Regions from separate parts of the Paenibacillus sp. fava2 genome, predicted to be linked through region 1. Evidence: riboswitches for the same ligand, from Rfam matches in the RefSeq annotation. Region 1 holds a riboswitch; the other holds the start of a gene.
What was found. A riboswitch is a leader RNA that binds a small molecule or an ion and turns the genes downstream of it on or off. The one in region 1 is predicted to bind S-adenosylmethionine.
Positions count from the first base shown of each region.

Region 2: it holds a riboswitch for S-adenosylmethionine, as region 1 does, so the genes downstream of both, AC4G46_RS26805 (methionine ABC transporter ATP-binding protein) here and metA (homoserine O-acetyltransferase MetA) in region 1, are expected to answer to the same signal.

Region 1 is NZ_CM177755.1:2,237,430-2,246,788, forward strand. It holds gene AC4G46_RS09330 (HRDC domain-containing protein) at 1-266, shown strand, start outside; gene corA (magnesium/cobalt transporter CorA) at 343-1,278, opposite strand; SAM riboswitch class I at 1,679-1,807, shown strand; gene metA (homoserine O-acetyltransferase MetA) at 1,917-2,834, shown strand; gene AC4G46_RS09345 (aminotransferase class I/II-fold pyridoxal phosphate-dependent enzyme) at 2,881-4,065, shown strand; gene mqnC (cyclic dehypoxanthinyl futalosine synthase) at 4,255-5,391, shown strand; gene AC4G46_RS09355 (bifunctional 2',3'-cyclic-nucleotide 2'-phosphodiesterase/3'-nucleotidase) at 5,922-9,359, shown strand, end outside.
Region 2 is NZ_CM177755.1:6,097,694-6,107,052, forward strand. It holds gene AC4G46_RS26795 (MetQ/NlpA family ABC transporter substrate-binding protein) at 1-564, opposite strand, end outside; gene AC4G46_RS26800 (methionine ABC transporter permease) at 619-1,287, opposite strand; gene AC4G46_RS26805 (methionine ABC transporter ATP-binding protein) at 1,287-2,303, opposite strand; SAM riboswitch class I at 2,401-2,541, opposite strand; gene AC4G46_RS26810 (Cthe_2314 family HEPN domain-containing protein) at 2,636-3,382, opposite strand; gene AC4G46_RS26815 (UbiD family decarboxylase) at 3,443-5,167, opposite strand; gene AC4G46_RS26820 (COX15/CtaA family protein) at 5,195-6,121, opposite strand; gene AC4G46_RS26825 (thioredoxin family protein) at 6,257-6,601, opposite strand; gene AC4G46_RS26830 (putative polysaccharide biosynthesis protein) at 6,713-8,338, opposite strand; gene AC4G46_RS26835 (DUF456 domain-containing protein) at 8,360-8,842, opposite strand.

The sequences.
Region 1 (9,359 bases):
AAGAGCTGGAGAAGGAGGGCTACTCCGTTGAGAAGCTGATCGAGAATGAGCTGAAGGAGGTCTCAGCAGAGGAGCAGAACAGGATCTGGACAGCCTATGAGCTGATGGGCGATACTTTTTTGAAGCCTGCGCTGTATAAGGCGTACGGTGATAATTTCTCGCCGGCGGAGGGGCTCGATCTCTATTATGAGCGCCTGCGGCTCATCCGTATCCGCTTCCGGCGGACCCGCGAGTCCCAGTTCATGGGAGAAGCGGTAAGCTATTAGAATATGCAAAAGGCGAAGGTTCCCCATACTTTGCAGTAGCGGTAGCCTTCGCCTCAGCGTAATCGTCCGTTAACGTTCATAGCCAATCCTTTTTGCGGAAAATAACAAGCATCCCGCAGCCTAGCGTTACCATCACAGCAATTACGCCGTAGTAGCCGTACTGCGAATGGGTCTCGGGTATATTGTCAAAGTTCATCCCGTATATACCGGTAATGACGGTCAGCGGCATGAATATTGTAGTTATTGCAGTAAACACTCTCATAATTTCATTGGCGCGGTTAGCAATACTCGACTGGTAGGCTTCTCGCAAGTTGCCCATCAGGTCGCGGTAGGTCTCAAAGGTTTCAGAGATCTTGACCGCATTTTCATAAATATCGCTGAAATACTTCTGCAGCTGGTCGTCGATCAGGCGCAGGTCCTTTTTGTTCAGAGTGTTGATGACTTCCTTCTGCGGCCCAAGCATCTTCTTCAGCCACAGAATTTCACTGCGCAAACCGATAATCTCGCTCAGATGTGTTTTCTTGGTATGCATCAGGATATCTTCCTCAAGCTTCTCTATCCGCGCTTCAATCCGGTCGCCGACTGAGAAGTAGTTGTCAACAACAATGTCGATCAGATGGTAGAGGAAGCGGTCAGGCTCGCTGACCTCCTGCTCCCACAGAATGGGCTTCAGGACGCGCAGTTCGTGAATCTTCTGTTTGGTGACAGTAATAATGTAATGTCTGCCCAGGAATACATTCAGCGCCCGGAGGAAAATTTCCTCGTCGTCAAACCGGATGCTGTTTACTACTATAAAATAATGGCTCTCATAAATTTCAATTTTTGGCCGCTGCTCCTCTTCGCTGAGGCAGTCCTCCACGGCAAGATCATGCAGATTGAACAGGGGCTGTAGCTGCTCCAGATCCTCATCATCCGCATCAATCCAGTAGAATCCTTCAGCGGGGGCGGTCAGTGTTGCTTCAATGTCATCAATCGGGGTAAAAACCCCTGCGTTTACCAGCCGGATTTTCATCTGATTTCACTCCTTATGTCCCCGGTCTTCTCCAGGGTTATGCTAATTAAAGCACACGGAAAAAATCAGCTTAGCCGGCAGTACAATCAATGAACGGGCCAGAATGACGTCTCGAGAGCATGAAGAAGTAGTGCTCCCGCCGCCGGCAAGCTGATGTTAATCCTGTGTGGTTGCTCACTTTGCACGCTTAACTGCGTACCCGGGTCGCCTTCCATTCTTCTCTCACCTCTGCTCCTCGTCATTTGTGCCGTTGAAACACTTGTCTAGTATAACGCCGGGGTATGCCTCTTTCAAGCAAAATTCTTTTCATTTCAAGGGCTCTTCAGCATTGTATGGACTTGACGAAAAGCAGGTTCATGATTTAAAGTGAATTTTAAGAAAATTAATTGAATACAGCTAAATCTTATCAAGAGCAGGTGGAGGGACTGGCCCGATGAAACCCGGCAACCGGCGTATATACGCACGGTGCTAATTCTTGCGGAAGCTATGCAGGGGATCTAACCCCGGCGTTGGTTCTGGCAGATGAGAGAGGCGCATATGACTGAACCTATATGACCTTTCTCGTGCGAGAAGGGTCATTTTTGCATGGAAATCAGTTTGAGATCAGGTACTAATTCGATTAAGGAGTGGACACAGCTATGCCAATCAAAATTCCTGACAGTTTACCGGCCAAAGAAGTATTATCCGGAGAAAATATCTTTGTAATGGATGAAAGCCAAGCTTTTCACCAGGATATCCGTCCGCTGCGGATCGCCATCCTGAATCTGATGCCAACCAAGGAAACGACCGAAACGCAGCTGCTGCGCCTGATCGGAAACTCTCCGCTCCAGGTCGATGTAGTCCTGCTTCATCCCAGCTCCCATACCTCCAAGAATACTTCAGCAGAACATTTGAAGAGCTTCTATACAACCTTTGATGAAATCAGCAACCGCCGGTTCGACGGCCTGATTGTGACCGGGGCTCCTGTAGAGCAGCTGGAGTTCGAAGATGTGAATTACTGGGAAGAGCTAAAGCGGATTTTTGAATGGAGCAAACATAACGTTACATCGACCATGCATATCTGTTGGGCCGCCCAGGCGGGATTGTATCATCACTTTGGTGTACGCAAGGTCAGCCTGGAAGAGAAATGCTTTGGAGTGTTCCCGCACACCTTGAGCCATAATAATGTTAAGCTACTGCGCGGCTTTGATGAGGTATTCCATGTGCCGCACTCCCGCCATACCGACGTATCGCGTGAAGATATCGAAGCTAACCCGGAGCTGCAGATTCTGGCCGAATCGGAGGAAGCCGGAGTTTACCTTGTAGCGACACATGACGGCAGACAGATCTTTGTTACCGGACATTCCGAATATGACCCGTTCTCGCTAAAATGGGAATATGACCGTGACGTTGCCAAGGGGATGGATATTGCGCTGCCGAAACATTATTATCCCAAGGATGATCCGCAGCGTACACCACCGGCCGTATGGCGCGCCCATGCCAACTTATTGTTCGCCAATTGGCTCAATTACTATGTATACCAGGAGACACCCTTCGATATTGGCCCTATTATTTAATAATATAGAAGCAACTGTACAATAACCCCACATTAGGAGGCTCACGATGGACGAGAAACTGAGGATTGAAAGCAGACTTGCACAAATAGGCTCACAGGAAGATCCCGCTACCGGGGCAGTTAATTATCCGATTTACAACGCAACGGCATTCCGTCACCCGAGACTTGGACAAAGCACCGGCTTTGATTATATCCGTACCAAAAACCCGACCCGTTCCGTACTGGAAACGGCTGCGGCTGAGCTGGAGTCCGGCGATGCCGGCTTTGCCTGCAGCTCCGGCATGGCTGCCCTGACCACCGTGTTCGCTTTATTCGGGCAGGGCGACCACCTTGTCGTGTCCCTTGACCTGTATGGCGGAACCTATCGTCTTCTGGAACGGATTCTGTCCAAGTACGGAATCACGGCCTCCTATGTGGATACCAATGATCTTGACGGGCTGGAGGCAGCCCGCCGTCCGGAGACGAAGGCTGTATTTATCGAGACGCCGACCAATCCGCTGATGATGATTACCGATATAGAAGCAGTGTGTACCTGGGCCGGCCATCACGGGCTGCTGACCATTGTGGACAATACGCTGCTTACCCCGTTCTTCCAGCGTCCGCTTGAGCTTGGTGCGGATATCATCGTTCATAGCGCAACCAAATATTTGGGAGGCCACAACGATGTACTTGCCGGACTGATCGTGACCAAAGGAGCCGAGCTGTCTGCTGAAATGGCTGTTCTGCACAATTCGCTGGGCGCCGTTCTTGCTCCGAACGACAGCTATCAGCTGATGAAGGGCATGAAGACACTGGCCCTGCGCATGGAACGGCATGAGAGCAACGCCTTGACGATTGCTCGCTATCTGCTGGAGCATCCGGCTGTGGCCGAGGTGTTCCATCCGGGGCTGCCGGATCATCCGGGGTATGAAATCCAGAACCGCCAATCCTCCGGCAACACCGGGATTTTCTCCTTTAAAGTGAAGGATGCCCGGTACGTGGAGCCGCTGCTCCGCCATATCCGCCTGATTGCTTTTGCCGAGAGCCTGGGCGGTGTTGAATCCCTGATGACTTATCCGGCCGTGCAGACTCATGCCGACATTCCGGTTGAGATCCGCGATGCTGTCGGTGTAGATGACCGGCTGCTGCGCTTCTCCGTCGGCATTGAGCATGTAAACGACCTGATCGCTGATCTTGGCCAGGCGCTGGAAGCGGCCCGGATCGAACTGGAGCAGGCTGTACCAGCTGAATAAATATACAGGGGAGACGGCAGCGCAGCTAATGCGCCGCCGTCTTTTTCTGTCCCGAGTTATGCAGGGCGGTATCAAAAGATTTCTCAAGCCGCCGGGATTGTGTTACGATGGATGGACGAATGCTTATCTATGTTTATTTCTAAAATTTAATCAACCATAATGTATGGAACTTGAAGGAGGCTGCGAACGATGAGTGCGATAGATCTTATTCTGGATAAGACGCTGAAAGGCGAACGCCTCGGGCTGGAAGACACAATCCGGTTGTTCGAGAGCAACGAAATTGAAAAAATGGGCGCAGCCGCAGATGTGATCATGAAGCGCTGGCACCCCGATCCGCTGGCAACATTCGTCATTGGACGGAATATCAACTATACCAATGTATGTGATGTGTACTGCCGCTTTTGCGCGTTCTACCGCAGACCCGGATCAGAGGAAGGCTATGTGCTTCCTGATGAAACCATCTACCAGAAGATCGCCGAGACCATTGCTGTTAACGGTACGGAAATTCTGATGCAGGGCGGCACCAACCCGAATCTGCCGTTCAGCTACTATACGGATATTCTCCGCGGAATTAAACAGCGGTTCCCTGAGATCACAATGCATTCCTTCTCCCCGGCGGAGATTATGAAGATGGTCGAAGTATCCGGATTGCCGCTGGAGCAGGTGATGCGCGAGATTCATGCTGCCGGCCTTGACTCGCTGCCGGGCGGCGGGGCAGAGATCCTCGACGACCGTACCCGCCGCAAGATCAGCCGGCTCAAAGGGTCCTGGGTAGACTGGATGAACGTCATGAAGACCGCACACAAGATCGGCATGAATACAACCGCTACGATGGTTATCGGCCTTGGCGAGAGTATGGAGGAGCGCGCGCTGCATCTGCTGCGGGTACGTGAAGCTCAAGATGAATGCATTGCGAACAAATATGACTCCGAGGGCTTCCTGGCATTCATTTCCTGGACGTTCCAGCCGGATAACACCAATCTCAAGCTGGATAGACAGACTCCGGAAGAGTACCTGAAGACAGTAGCGATCAGCCGGCTGGTGCTCGACAACATCAAGAACTTCCAGTCCTCATGGGTAACGATGGGACCTGAGGTCGGCAAGCTGTCCCTGCAGTACGGCTGTAACGACTTTGGCAGCACGATGATTGAGGAGAACGTCGTTTCCTCGGCAGGTGCGACTTACAAGGTTAACATTGAGTCGATTACCCAGCTGATCCGTGAAGCAGGCAAGATCCCGGCACAGCGCAACACGCGTTATGACATTCTGCGTACCTTCGAGGATGCGAATACGAAGATTGACAATGATTTTGTAATGCAGAACTGATCCTAATATAAAATTTTACCCCCCGCGACAGTATAGCCACTGCCTCGCGGGGGGTATTTTCCTTTATAATGTACTTTCCCGGATCCGGCTAAGGATGATTGGCGGCTGGATGTGAACAAAACAGGCTGCTAGTTCACAAAGATTCAGGCAATGTTCTGTCCCTGACACCGATGTTCATGTCAGTATTTATACCGTTTAATAAGGGATGGGTTTATGAATTTTTTTGTATAAATATAGAATAATGTAGTTTTTGATAGTGGGAATGGATCTGTTTGTTTTATAAGAACTATACTAATGGATATCTTACTCAGTAATGTATCTAAATCTCACATGTCTTTTTCGCGTTTCCTTGTATATTATGTAAGGTTTTGGGTTTGGAATAAGGCATTATGACTAAATTCACGCTGAATTATATGATATTTTACACAACTATTGACTCTATTTGATGTTTTTTGCTAGATTCGTATATTTGCTTATGGTACAATTCTCCTCGGTCACTAATAGAGAAAAACTGGGAGGATTAATCACTTATGGGAGAAAGACGATGGAACAAGCCGGTAGCTTCAATTCTGGCAACCACAGTTCTGACTGCACAGGTTTTTGGGGGTGTGCTTGTTGGTTCAGTTCTTGGAGCTGATACAGCAAAGGCCGCTCCGGCAGCCGGTGTGACAGTAGATCTGCGTCTGATGAGCACTACTGATGTGCACACCAATGTCTATGGCTGGGATTATTACAAGGATGCCCCTTCAGCGACAGTGGGTCTCGACAAAACAGCTACTCTGGTCAATGAAGCCAGAAAGCAGAACAGCAACAATCTTTTGCTTGATAACGGTGATTTGATTCAAGGTACTCCTCTGGGCACGTACATGGCAACCGAATCCGACCTGGAAACAAATGACAAGCGGATTCATCCTCTAATTGCCGCTATGAATGTAATGAAGTATGATGCAGCTACCTTCGGCAATCATGAATTTAACTATGGTTTGGAATACCTCGAACGTACTATTAACGGAAGTTCCACACACAAAGAAGATACTGATGCAGATTTCAAGTATGTCAATGCAAATATTTATAACGTTGACGGCACAAATAAATATAAGCCTTACGAAATTATTGATAAGGAAGTTAAAGGCTCAGACGGTCAATCATACAAAGTAAAAGTGGGACTGATTGGCCTCGTTACACCACAGATTCTGGAGTGGGATAAGGCTAAGCTCGACGGCAAAGTAAAGGTTGAGGATATCAGTGAAACTGCTGCGAAATTTGTTCCTCTGATGAAAGCTGACGGTGCGCAAGTCATTGTGGCGATGGCGCATACAGGGTTTGATGCTTCTTCAGCTTCATCCGATTCCGGCGCAGAAAACGACATCAACCAACTGAGTAAAGTGGAAGGCATCGACGCGATCACTTTCTCTCATACACATAAAGTTTTCCCGACTGCAAAGGAAAGTGACCTGGATGCGTCCTTTAAAGATCCCGGTACCAAACTTCCTTACAATTCAGCTGACATTAAAATCGACAATGCAAAAGGTCAGATTAACGGTACTCCGGCAGTTCAGGCTGGTTACGGCGGCGGATACCTGGGTCTAATCGATCTTAAAATTGTGCAGAAAGACGGCAGCTGGAAAGTGGATAAGGCGGGCTCTGTATCCTCCACGCGTTCAATTGCTGGTGTTGCTGCAGATCCGGCAATAGACGCTGTTACTTCAGCAGATCATGAGGCAACTAAAGCATACGTAAATCAGCCTCTTGGAAAAACTACTGCCCCAATGAACAGCTTCTTCGCCATGGTGCAGGATGATCCGACCGTTCAGATCGTAACTTACGCGCAGCAGCGTTATGTATCGAATCTGATCAATACGGATGAGGCTTTGGCCGCATATAGAGATTACCCGATTCTAAGTGTAGGTGCTCCATTCAAGGCCGGACGTAACGGCCCGACAGAATACACTAAAATTAAGGCGGGAAATCTGACAATCGCCAGCGCCAGCGACCTTTATCTGTATGACAACACGCTGAAGGCGATTGTTGTAAAAGGCTCGACCGTAAAAGAATGGATTGAAATGAGCGCAGGCGCATTCAACCGGATTAAGCCGGGGATTTCGACAGCACAGACCCTTCTGAATCCTGCTTTTGCGGTATATAACTTCGACGTTATTGACGGTGTTCAGTACACGATCGACGTAACCAAAAATGCCAAATACAAACCGGACGGTTCTATTAATGATGCAACCTCCAGCCGTGTAACCAGCGTTACTTACGGCGGGCAGCCGCTTGATCTGAACCAGAATTTTGTAGTGGTTACCAACAACTACCGTGCAAGCGGCGGCGGTAACTTCCCGGGCGTAAAAGCCGGCAAAATGATTATCGACTCCCAGATGGAAAACCGTCAGGTACTGATGGATTACATCAGTGAGGCTGGCGTAGTTGATCCGACTGCTGACGGCAACTGGTCGATTGCTCCAATCAAAGGCAATGTAACAGTAACCTTCCCGTCTTCACCAGAAGCAGCTGAAGTGTTGCCTTCCAACATGAAGGACACGAAAACCAAAGATGTTAAAGGCTTCAGTATTTTCAGCCTTGATCTGAAGCAGCACACACCTGCACCAACTGCAGATGTTGAAGTTCACCTGATCGGTATTAACGACTTCCACGGCCAGCTGGATACTACTTCTGTAGTAAGCGGCAAGAATGCAGGTACTGCTGCGATTCTCGCAACATACCTGAAACAGGCACGTGCCAAGTATGAAAACTCCCTGCTCTTCCACAACGGGGACTCCGTAGGCGCATCGGCTCCGGTATCTTCACTTGAGCGTGATGAGCCGACCCATGAATGGATGAACCTGATGAAGTTCGACGTCGGAACACTGGGTAACCATGAATTTGACCAGGGCGTTGAAGCACTGAAAACACAGATTTTCGGCGGTGTTGATCCTAAGAACAAAAATGTAACTCATGCTGGCGCAGACTTTGATTACATCAATGCCAACGTGGTTGACAGTGTGTACAAGAATCCAATCATCAACCCTTATGTTATTAAAGAAGTAGGCGGCGTGAAAATCGGATTTATCGGTGTGGTAACAAAAGCGACGCCAAGCAAAGTAGCTCCATCCGGCCTGGTAGGCGTTGAGTTCCTGACAGCCGATGAAGAAGTAGCGGCTATCGAGAAATACGCTAAAGAACTGCAGAGCCAGGGTGTTGAAACGATCATCGTGCTGGCACATGATCCTGCTACAACAAAAGGCGATGCAAATACCGGTTATGTAACGACAGGCGAAGCAGCAGATCTCGCCAAAGCCCTGCCGGCTAACTCACCGGTTGACGTCATCGTTGCCGGGGACAACCACGGCTATGCGAACGACATCGTAAACGGCAAGCTGGTTGTTCAGGCTTACTCTTATGGTACTGCATTTGAGGATATTAAACTGGTCATTGACCCTAAAACAGGCGATGTAAAAACAAAGTCTGCAACAGTTACATCTACCTTCCAGGAAGGGGTAACACCTGATCCTGAAACGGTTGCTCTGGTTAACAAGTATCTGGCTAAGCATCCGGAACTGACCCAGCCAGTAGGTACAACTGACGGTACAATTACCCGTACAGATGTCTACAACAATGAAGCGCCGCTCGGCAACCTGATTGCCGATGCAATGCGTGCAGCTGATTTCGGTGACGGAGCAGCAGCAGCAGATTTTGCCTTCATGAACCCGGGCGGTATCCGTGCTGACCTTCCTAAGGGCAATGTATCCTTTGGAGATCTGGCCAAGATCCAGCCTTTCGGCAATACCCTGGTGAAGCTGACCCTGACCGGTGAGCAGATCAAAACCCTGCTGCAGCAGCAATGGGGAGTAAAAGCTGACGGAACAGCCGATACGAAAACCCTGCAGATTTCCGGCCTGAAATATACGGCTGAAATGTATCTGCCGGTTAAGGACCGTATCACCAGCCTGACCAAGGCTGACGGTACA
Region 2 (9,359 bases), 3.4 Mb from region 1:
GGAAGTGATGTTAGTGTCATCCTTCAGCGTGATCAGGCCGTTCTTGGCCAGCAGAATCAGAGCGCGTCCGCCGTTGGTTGCATCGTTAGGGATTGCCACTTTTGCACCATCAGCGAGTTCGTCTACCGATTTGATCTTCTTGGAGTACGCGCCAAACGGCTCAACGTGAACAGCAGTTACAGATACCAGGTCTGTTCCGTTCTTGCTGTTCTGGTCATCCAGGTATGGTTTGTGCTGGAAGAAGTTCGCATCAAGTGCTTTCTCAGCCAGCTGTGTGTTAGGCAGGATGTAGTCAGTGAATTCCTTAACCTCCAGCTTGATGCCTTGTGCCTCAAGCAGCGGAGCGATCGCGTTCAGAATTTCGGCATGCGGTACAGGAGAAGCACCCACAACAAGCGTTACCGGATCAGCAGCAGGCTCTGTAGTCGGCTCAGCGGAAGCATCAGCTGCCGGAGCGTTAGTTGCCGCAGAGTTCGCAGCGTTATTGGCAGTGTTGTTGTTGCCGCAAGCAGCCAGCACCATTACCAAGGTCACGCTGAATAGCGTCAGTAGTACTTTTTTCATCTGTAAATCCCCCTCTAAAATGTGTTTATGAATAAGGCTATATCTGGTAGTACCTTATTTCCGGGTAAAATATTGAACCAGCCTGTCGCCGGCCATCTGCAGCAGCTGAACTAGTATTACCATCAGCACTACAGAGATAATCATAACTTCTTTCTCATAACGGTAATAACCGTAACGGATAGCGAGGTCGCCAAGACCTCCGCCGCCGATCATCCCCGACATTGCTGTATAGGAGACGAGGGTTACAAGCGTAATCGTTACTCCGGCCAGCAGACCCGGACGGGCTTCCGGCAACAGCACCCGCATGACAATCTGGCCTGTTGATGCCCCCATACCCTGTGCTGCTTCAATTACCCCGCGGTCAACCTCCCGCAGCGATGTCTCCACCAGTCTGGCAAAAAACGGGGCGGCACCGATAACCAGCGCCGGAATCGTACCAAGTACGCCGATGGAGGTGCCCATAATGGTCTTGCTCAGCGGTATCAGGGCCACCATCAGAATCAGGAATGGGACGGAGCGCAGGATATTAACTACCAGCGATAATACCGAGTAAACTACTCTGATAATACTGTTATTTGATCTCCCCCATAAATATAACACAATTCCGAGTGGTAAACCAAGAATAATTGTGAAAATTCCGGAATAAGCCAACATTTTTAGTGTAGCACCCGATGCCTCCGCCATTTCCTGCCAGTTAATATCATTAAAATTGAGACCGCCCATTACGAAATCACCTCCACATCAAGTCCTTGCGCCGCCAGTTCAGTAAGCGTGGCGTTAATAGCGCCGGGCTCTCCCTCAAACCGGACAATCAGCTGGCCGTACGGCACATCTTTGATCGTCGAGATTGTCCCCTGGAGAATGGCAAAGCTGACGCCCGTACCGCGAACCACATCGGATAAGGTGGATTCGTATGTTTTTTGTCCCAGAAACGTAATCTTGACCGCTTGGGCATTGTCTCTGCTTCCCGCCTCCAGTGCTGCCCGCAACGGGCCGTCCTGCTGGGTTTCACTGCGGATAAAGTCCTTGGTTACCTCATGCTTGGGCTTCAGGAATACCTCAGCCACTTCCCCCTGCTCCACAATCCCGCCGTCGTGAATAACCGCCACCCGGTCGCAGATGCTCTGAATGACATGCATTTCGTGGGTAATCAGCACAATGGTCAGATGGAACTTCCGGTTAATATCGAGCAGCAGCCGCAGGATTGAATCGGTTGTCTGCGGGTCAAGCGCCGAGGTTGCTTCATCGCATAGCAGCACATCGGGGTCGCTGGCCAGTGCCCGGGCTACACCCACCCGCTGCTTTTGTCCGCCGGAGAGCTGGGCCGGATATTTGTTAGCGTGGTTCTCCAGGCCGACCAGCACCAGCAGCTCCTTAACCTTCTGATCAATCCCTGCCTTCGCAGTTCCGGCCAGCCGCAGCGGGAAGGCGATATTATCATACACAGTGGCGGAGGACAGCAGATTGAAGTGCTGAAAGATCATTCCGATTTTGCGCCGTTTCTCCTGCAGCTGCCCCTTGCTGAGTGCAGTCAATTCGACACCGTCCACCCAAACCTCGCCGGTTGTCGGGCGCTCCAGCAGGTTGATGCAGCGGATTAGCGTGCTTTTTCCGGCGCCGGAGTGTCCGATTACACCGAAGATTTCGCCCTTCTTAATGGACAGATTCAGGCCCGAGAGCGCTGTAGCAGCCTTGCTGCCCTTTCCGTACACCTTAGTCAACTCTTTCAGCTCTATCAATTTCCGTCGTTCCCCCTTTATTCTGATTCCAAAATCAAAAAAGCCTCTTTCGATCATTGCAGATCGTAAGAGGCTCTGTGCGTATATTTACAATGCCTTCTCATCTGCCAATGCCCAGAGCTTGCTGCATTGTAGGAATTAGCACCATGACATTTGCATGCAGCAAAGAATTAAATGCTGGACACAAATCGGTTGCCGGGCTTCATCGGGCCTATCCCTCCGCCGCTCTCGATAAGAAAAATATGAAACTAGTTGTCGCAGAATGTAAGAATATAATGCAAGCCTAAGTATAGTGAGTTTCCGCTTTTTTGTCAAAGGAAGATTTTGCCCTATTAACGCGACTCTGTCCCGGCGTTTTTTGAAGTCATAGCCTTGTTCTTATGCCACTGCTCATTGCTGTAGCGGAAGGCTGCGCATAAGGATTTGCAGACCATTTCCAGCCCCTGCTTCAAATCCTCCAGATGGCTGTCCAAATCCTCAAGCCTTATTTTGTCATGCAGCCCCTGGTGTCTCTGCCACAGGTCATCCTGCATTTCAGCATTCATGTAATGAATCTCGGCGTTGCGGCGCTTGCGCAGATTCTGCAGCGGTTCACGGTAAGAATCCTTGATACGCTCCAGCTCCTCGGACAGAGGAACATGCTCCTTCAGCAGCTGAAACTGCCGAAGCACCGTGAAATAGGAGAAATGGGCTTTGCTCTGGCTTGTATTCAAATTGTACAAGCTGTTCAGCACCGTTCCCAGCTTGTCGAGCAGCGAGAAGACGCGGATAAAGCCGTTTTTGTAAAAATAGACATAACGCGCGTAATCCCCCTGCTCCTGGGTGGACATATCATCCATATATCCAGCAACCACGAGTTTACGGTAAAAGCCGGCTGCGAAGCAGCTCTGCTCCAGCTCATCCAGCGATGAGATCAGACCGCGGGTCCAGATCTCCAGCTTGCGGAATTCATGGTCATGGTCTTCATGGGCATTCATTTCCTTGCGCAGCATGGACGCTACCTCTGCCATGTTGTCCATTGCTTCAGCCAGCACGCCGCTGTTGCGGCGCGGAGGCTCCCCCAGTAAGATCCGCAGCATGACTTGTCCCCCTTAACATAACGAAAATGTATAATTACAGTCTTAATGAAAGCCTGAACTTTACTGCTGAAAATAATGCTTCCAATTCCGGTCAACCAGATCCAGTGTGCTGCTGCAGGGTGTCTGCTCCTGTTCGTACCCCGGCTTCATGCGTGCATCGATTACGATAGGGAGCTTGTAACCGAGCTGATGCTGCCTGATTTCGGATTCGGCATAGATATCTTCGGCGGGATTAAACCGGGTAAATACCGTCCACAAAAAGGAGCTTTGGGTTCGTACTGCATCTGCGGCATGATCTGTAAGAATAACCAGCGGCCAGGCTGACTGCTGTCCGCGGAGCTGGGCGCCCAGGCGGACCGGCAGCTCAGGGTCTTCTTCATAGGATGCACCAGAAACGGCTAAGCATCCACCGCAATAAGGAATGACCTCGTTAATTCCTGGCAAAACGCCCTCTGAATAGGTACGCGGCAGCTCCCTTACAGCACGTCCAACACCCAGCAGCACTGCCTGGCTGTCAGAACCCGGCCTGCCTTCAGTATGCTCCTCGCCAAGCCGCGCCCCGCTGCCAAATACATACAGGTCAGTCGCCGGATTGAAGCGCTCCAGAACATTTTCCAGAATAGCGGGTAAATCAGAAAAAGCAGCCGGCTCGCTTGTAAGCAGCAGCAGTCTGCTGCCTGAGAGCTGGCGATCCCCTAATATGCGGAAGGCAGTACTCAGCGCCTCATGCGGGGAGCTGTCCTGTACGACCGCTGCGGCCAGTCCATTCGGGCCCGATTCGGAATAAGTCCAGAAGGCATTCACTGAAGGTATCGCAAGATGATGTACAGGAGAGAGGAGCTGCTGAAGATAATCGACCAGGTAGAAATTTTCTTCCTGCGGAGTAACGGCAATGGTCGCCGGATAGACGGCATCTTTGCGGTGCCAGATCCGTTGTACATGCATAACCGGTGCTTGCTCTGGTGCGGGCCTTGGCGGCACGAGCCCCCGCAGCGCAAATTCCGCTTCGGCCGGAATGGAGTGACCGCCCAGCGGGTCCTTGACCATCGGCAGCCGGCTGCCGAGCATCAGTGAAGCCAGCACCAGATCCGGCAGCCAGGCTGTGCGAGAGGCGCTGGCTGCCGCTATCAGTGCTGGCGGGCCTCCGATAAAAACAGAGACCGACAGCGCCTCTCCCTGAGCCTCAGCCTCCTGATGGTACAGCCCCGCCCCCTGGTGTTTATTCCAGTCTATCGCGACTGTACTGTGGTCGATGAACCGGAGCCGGTGCATTCCAAGGCTATGCTTCTGCGGAGCGTTCTGGCTTTCGGTATAGACAAGCGGAAGCGTGATATAAGGCCCGCCTGCTTCCTGCCAGCTTGTAACACGCGGCAGCTCGCTTAACGGATCACTGGTCCGGCAAACCCCAAGAACGGGAGCTTCACCCTGCGGTACATGCTTTATACCTGTCTTCAACAGACTGACAACCAGCTTCTTCTCCTTCCACATGTTGGGGAGCGAAGGCGGAAGCAGGGTTTCAGCTGCCCCGGCTACCGCTTTGAGCAGCTGCTCCGGTCTCTGGCCAAAAGCCCTGTCCACGCGCCGGGCCGTTCCGAACAGGTTGGTCGCAACAGGGAACGGGGTTCCTTTAACATTGGTGAACAGCAATGCCGGCCCTTCCTCCCGGACCACACGCCGGTGAATCTCCGGCAGCTCCAGATAAGGATCCACCTGAACATCTATAACGGCAAGCTCTTTATCCTTGCGCAGCTGCTCGATCCACTGGCGTATATTTCCGTATCCCACTATCTTGTACCTCCTAACACAAACAGATTACTTGTTATTCATGCTTAACTGCCATACGCGTACACTCATATAGCTCAGGATTCCGAATAATCCGGCAATCAGCACAATATGGGAAAGCGCGGCAAATATGTACAATTTATCGTTATAGAGCGTGTGAACCACAGCCGCACCGCTGAAAACCTGCAGCAGGCAAAGCGTAACCGCGGCTACACCCAGCATCCGCAGCTCCGGAAGCCTGGTATATCTCCAGAATGCCAGATGCCCCAATACAGCTGTCAAAAGAAACAATAGTGCCGCTGCAACCCTGTGCATAAACACAATGCCCACGCCGCCGCTGAGCTCAGGAATCCATTCGCCGTTGCAGAGCGGCCAGCCGGAGCAGCCCCCCTGTGAATCTGTATGGCTCACATAGGCGCCGATATAAACGACAATATACGAATATAACGCTGTAACCCAGGTTAAGTTGCGGAACCCCCGGCTCACTGATGCTCCGGCAGCATCCTGCTGACCGGCAGAATCATGCCATCTTTTCGTCCCAAGCGCCAGCATTAGCGAGCTTGCAAAAGCAATCAGCGAGAAGCCCATGTGCAGCGCCATTACCGCCGCAGACTGAGACCGGACGACCGCAAGCGCTCCCATTCCTCCCTGCACAATTACAAACAGAAGGGTTAACAGGCCATAGGTAAGCAGATCCTTCCGCTGACGCGCAAAACGCCAGAACGCAAACATCGAAGCAAGTGACAGCAGGCCGGCAAAACCGCTGAACAAACGGTGGGTATATTCAATCAGAGAACCGAGCGTATAAGCCGGGATCAGCTTGCCATGGCATAGCGGCCATTCGTTCCCGCATTCCAGCCCTGAGCCTGTTTTGGTCACCACAGCGCCGCCAAACAAGGCGAGAAACATCACGAGGCAGGTTATGTAGCTGAGCCATTTCAAATGAACTGTTGTCATCAGATCACCCGCATGTATAGGAATGAATGGAAGGATATTTATGATTACAGCTTGCCTTATGGATTATCTTGTTAAAAAAGCACCGCTTCTGCTCTGGCTGGGCGGAGGCGGTGCTTTGGTCAGTTGACTGTTACTTTACTTGTGAATACTCAGATATACCTCAAGCGCCCGGTTCAGGAAATTCTCAATCTCCTCGCGGGATTTGCGCAGCTTGTTGACGAAGCGTACAAGCTCCCGGCCGTCACTGTAAGCGACAAAGCTGGGAATGCCCAGAATGTTCTGTTCCTGGCTGACCTCGCCCACAGCATCAACATCGACTTCAACCAGTGTCAGGCGATCCGCATATTGGGTTTCTACCTCAGGCATAAACGGATCAATAAATTTACAGTCAGAGCACCAGTCTGCCTTAAATACGGCAACCGTCAAACGAGGCGATTGAATCGCAACCTGAAACTCCGCAGCGGAAGAAATTTTATCCATATTAGGGTCAATCCTTTCCAGGTTAAACTGTATCTTACTCTTCTCTAAGTGAAGCAAATTGTGCGCAGGAAGTCAATTAAAAAGGAACAAAATAAGACAAAAATCACAGCATCATTCGCTTGCACGCACCCTGGCAGGCTGAAGTCTCATTAACGGGTTCAATACCTTCTGGAGAACACGCGGATAACCGGCAATCTCCTGACGGCCAAGCACGCCAAGTACAATCAGCAGCACAAGATAGATGATAACAACCGCAGCTCCCACTACCAGACAGGTAATGAGATAAGCAACCCGGTCCGGCATCAGACGGGTCAGCATAATTCCCGCTTCGTTCAGGCCATAGCCGATTCCGCCGGAAGCCAGCACGGCAACTGCGAAGCCGCCCCAGCGTTTGCCCATAATAGTAAAGGATACGATCCTTTTAAGCATACGCAGATTAAGCAGGGTAATGACAATAAAGCAGAGCGCCGTTGCCCCTATAATTCCGTAAATACCGAACACCTTGCTTAGCAGGAAGCTTGCCGCCAGCTTAACCAGAATCCCGGCCAGCACATAATACATCGAAATCCGTGATTTCCCCATCCCAAGCAGAATGGAGTTCGTCGTCATCATGGTAATCTGGAAAATCGTTCCTGCCGTCAACATGGCAACGATTCCGCTGCCGTCCAGACTGCTGAACAGCAGACCGTTAATGGAATAGGCAGCGACTACCAGCGAGACTACAATCGGAGTCCCCGTAAGAATGGATATCCGCATGGCCAGTGTGACCTGGCGTTGTAGATGCTGCTCGTCCTTCCGGGCATAAGCGGCCGAAATGATCGGGATAAGTGAAGTACTCAGCGCAATAGCCAGCACCGGAGGAATTCCGGCAACACTGATTGCGCGGTTTCCATAGATCCCCAGTGCACGTATTGCCTCTTCTAAGCCGGTCTGACCACTAAGTAGCGGTACAATGAACGTTGTGTCGATAAAGCTTACCACTGGTACAGTTACAGAAGATAATACAATCGGGATGGACAATTTAAAAATATCCTTATAAATACCGAGCAGCGGAAGTCTGGCTGCACTTGAATCATACAATGCCACCTTTTCTTCAGTGCGGCGCATTTTTATTGCATAATAGAGCATAATTCCAAATGCGCCGACACTGCCAAGCACACTGCCGAACGAAGCGCCGGCTGCTATCCATGTATTATCATATCCCTGCTTCAGCAGAATATATGCCAGCAGGATCGCGGTGGATACCCGGGCAATCTGCTCGACGATCTGCGAAATCCCGCCGGCCATCATATTGTTCCGCCCCTGGAAATACCCGCGCATCATAGCGATGGTTGGGAACAGCAGGAGCGCCGGAGCAATGGCCCGGATTGCCAGTGTACTCTCCGGAACCTTGGCATAGTCAGCGTAATAAGGGGCTCCTATGTACAGGATTGCACTCATCAGCACACCTACGACAGCAGCAAAGATCAGCGCTGCCCGGTACACCTGCTGGGCTTCATGCGGCCGGTTAAGGGCATAGCGCTCGGATACCATCTTGCTTAACGTACTCGGAATCCCGGCGGTAGCCAGCGGTAGTAGCAGCAGGTACACTTGGTTGGCCTGTGCGAATATAGCATTTCCGGTAACATTCAATAAATGCTCCAGCGGCACCCGCTGGGCAAGCCCGAGGACTCGGGCTATAAGCGCGGCTGCCGCCAGAATAAGCGTGCCTTTGACAAAAGACTCTTTCTTCGACAAACTGTTTCGCCTTCTTCGCTGTTAATTTACGCTGATCCAGATAAAGAAGAGGATCACCATCATAATTTGCAGAATTACTTTGACTACGGTACTGCTGAACAAGCCGAGCAGGGAGCCGAAGCTGACCTTGACCGCTTTACCCGGCTGGGAGCCGGCGATCAGCTCACCGATGAATGCACCGATAAAGGGTCCGAGGATTAGGCCAATAGGATTAATAAATGGACCAACAATTAAACCAATTGTACTGCCGACTACCGAGGCTCTTGACCCTCCAAACTTCTTAACACCCCATGCCCCAACCACATAATCAGCAACGAACAGCACAACCACGATTAGGGTCTGGATAGTCCAGAACCAAGCACCGAACGATCCGAACGAAAAGAACCAGCCGTATACAAAAAACGCCAGATAAATCGCCAGCGCGCCAGGCAGGATGGGATACACCGCCCCCGCCAGCCCTACCGCAAACAAAGCAATGATCAGAATCCAACCCAGGATTGCCATTCCTTCATCCCCTAAAGTTTGATAGCATCCGCTTCTCCGAAATCCTCCGCAAACTTCCTTCGAAGCGTACTCTTCGTTTTGATAGCGTATACTTCTGTGAAACACACTTCGCAAAACAGCCTCGGAAGCATACGCTTTGTTTGATAGCATCCGCTTCTCCGGATTCCTCCGCATACTTCCTTCGAAGCGTACTCTTCATTTTGATAGCGTATACTTCTGTGAAACACACTTCGCAAACAGCCTCGGAAGCATACGCTTTGTTTGATAGCATCCGCTTCTCCGAAATCCTCCGCAAACTTCTCGAAGCGTACTCTTCGTTTTGATAGCAAAGTTTCTTGTTACTGCTCGGTAATGCCCATGATACTCTTAGCTAACTCAAACCAGGAGCACTTACTCAGGCATAGTACATCTGCGGTAACAACTTACTCGAACACGTGAATGCACTAATAATCAGCCTGTTTGCTGCCATTCTTCAAAGCGCCTCCCCAGCCACGTCTGATACTCTTCGGCCGGTACT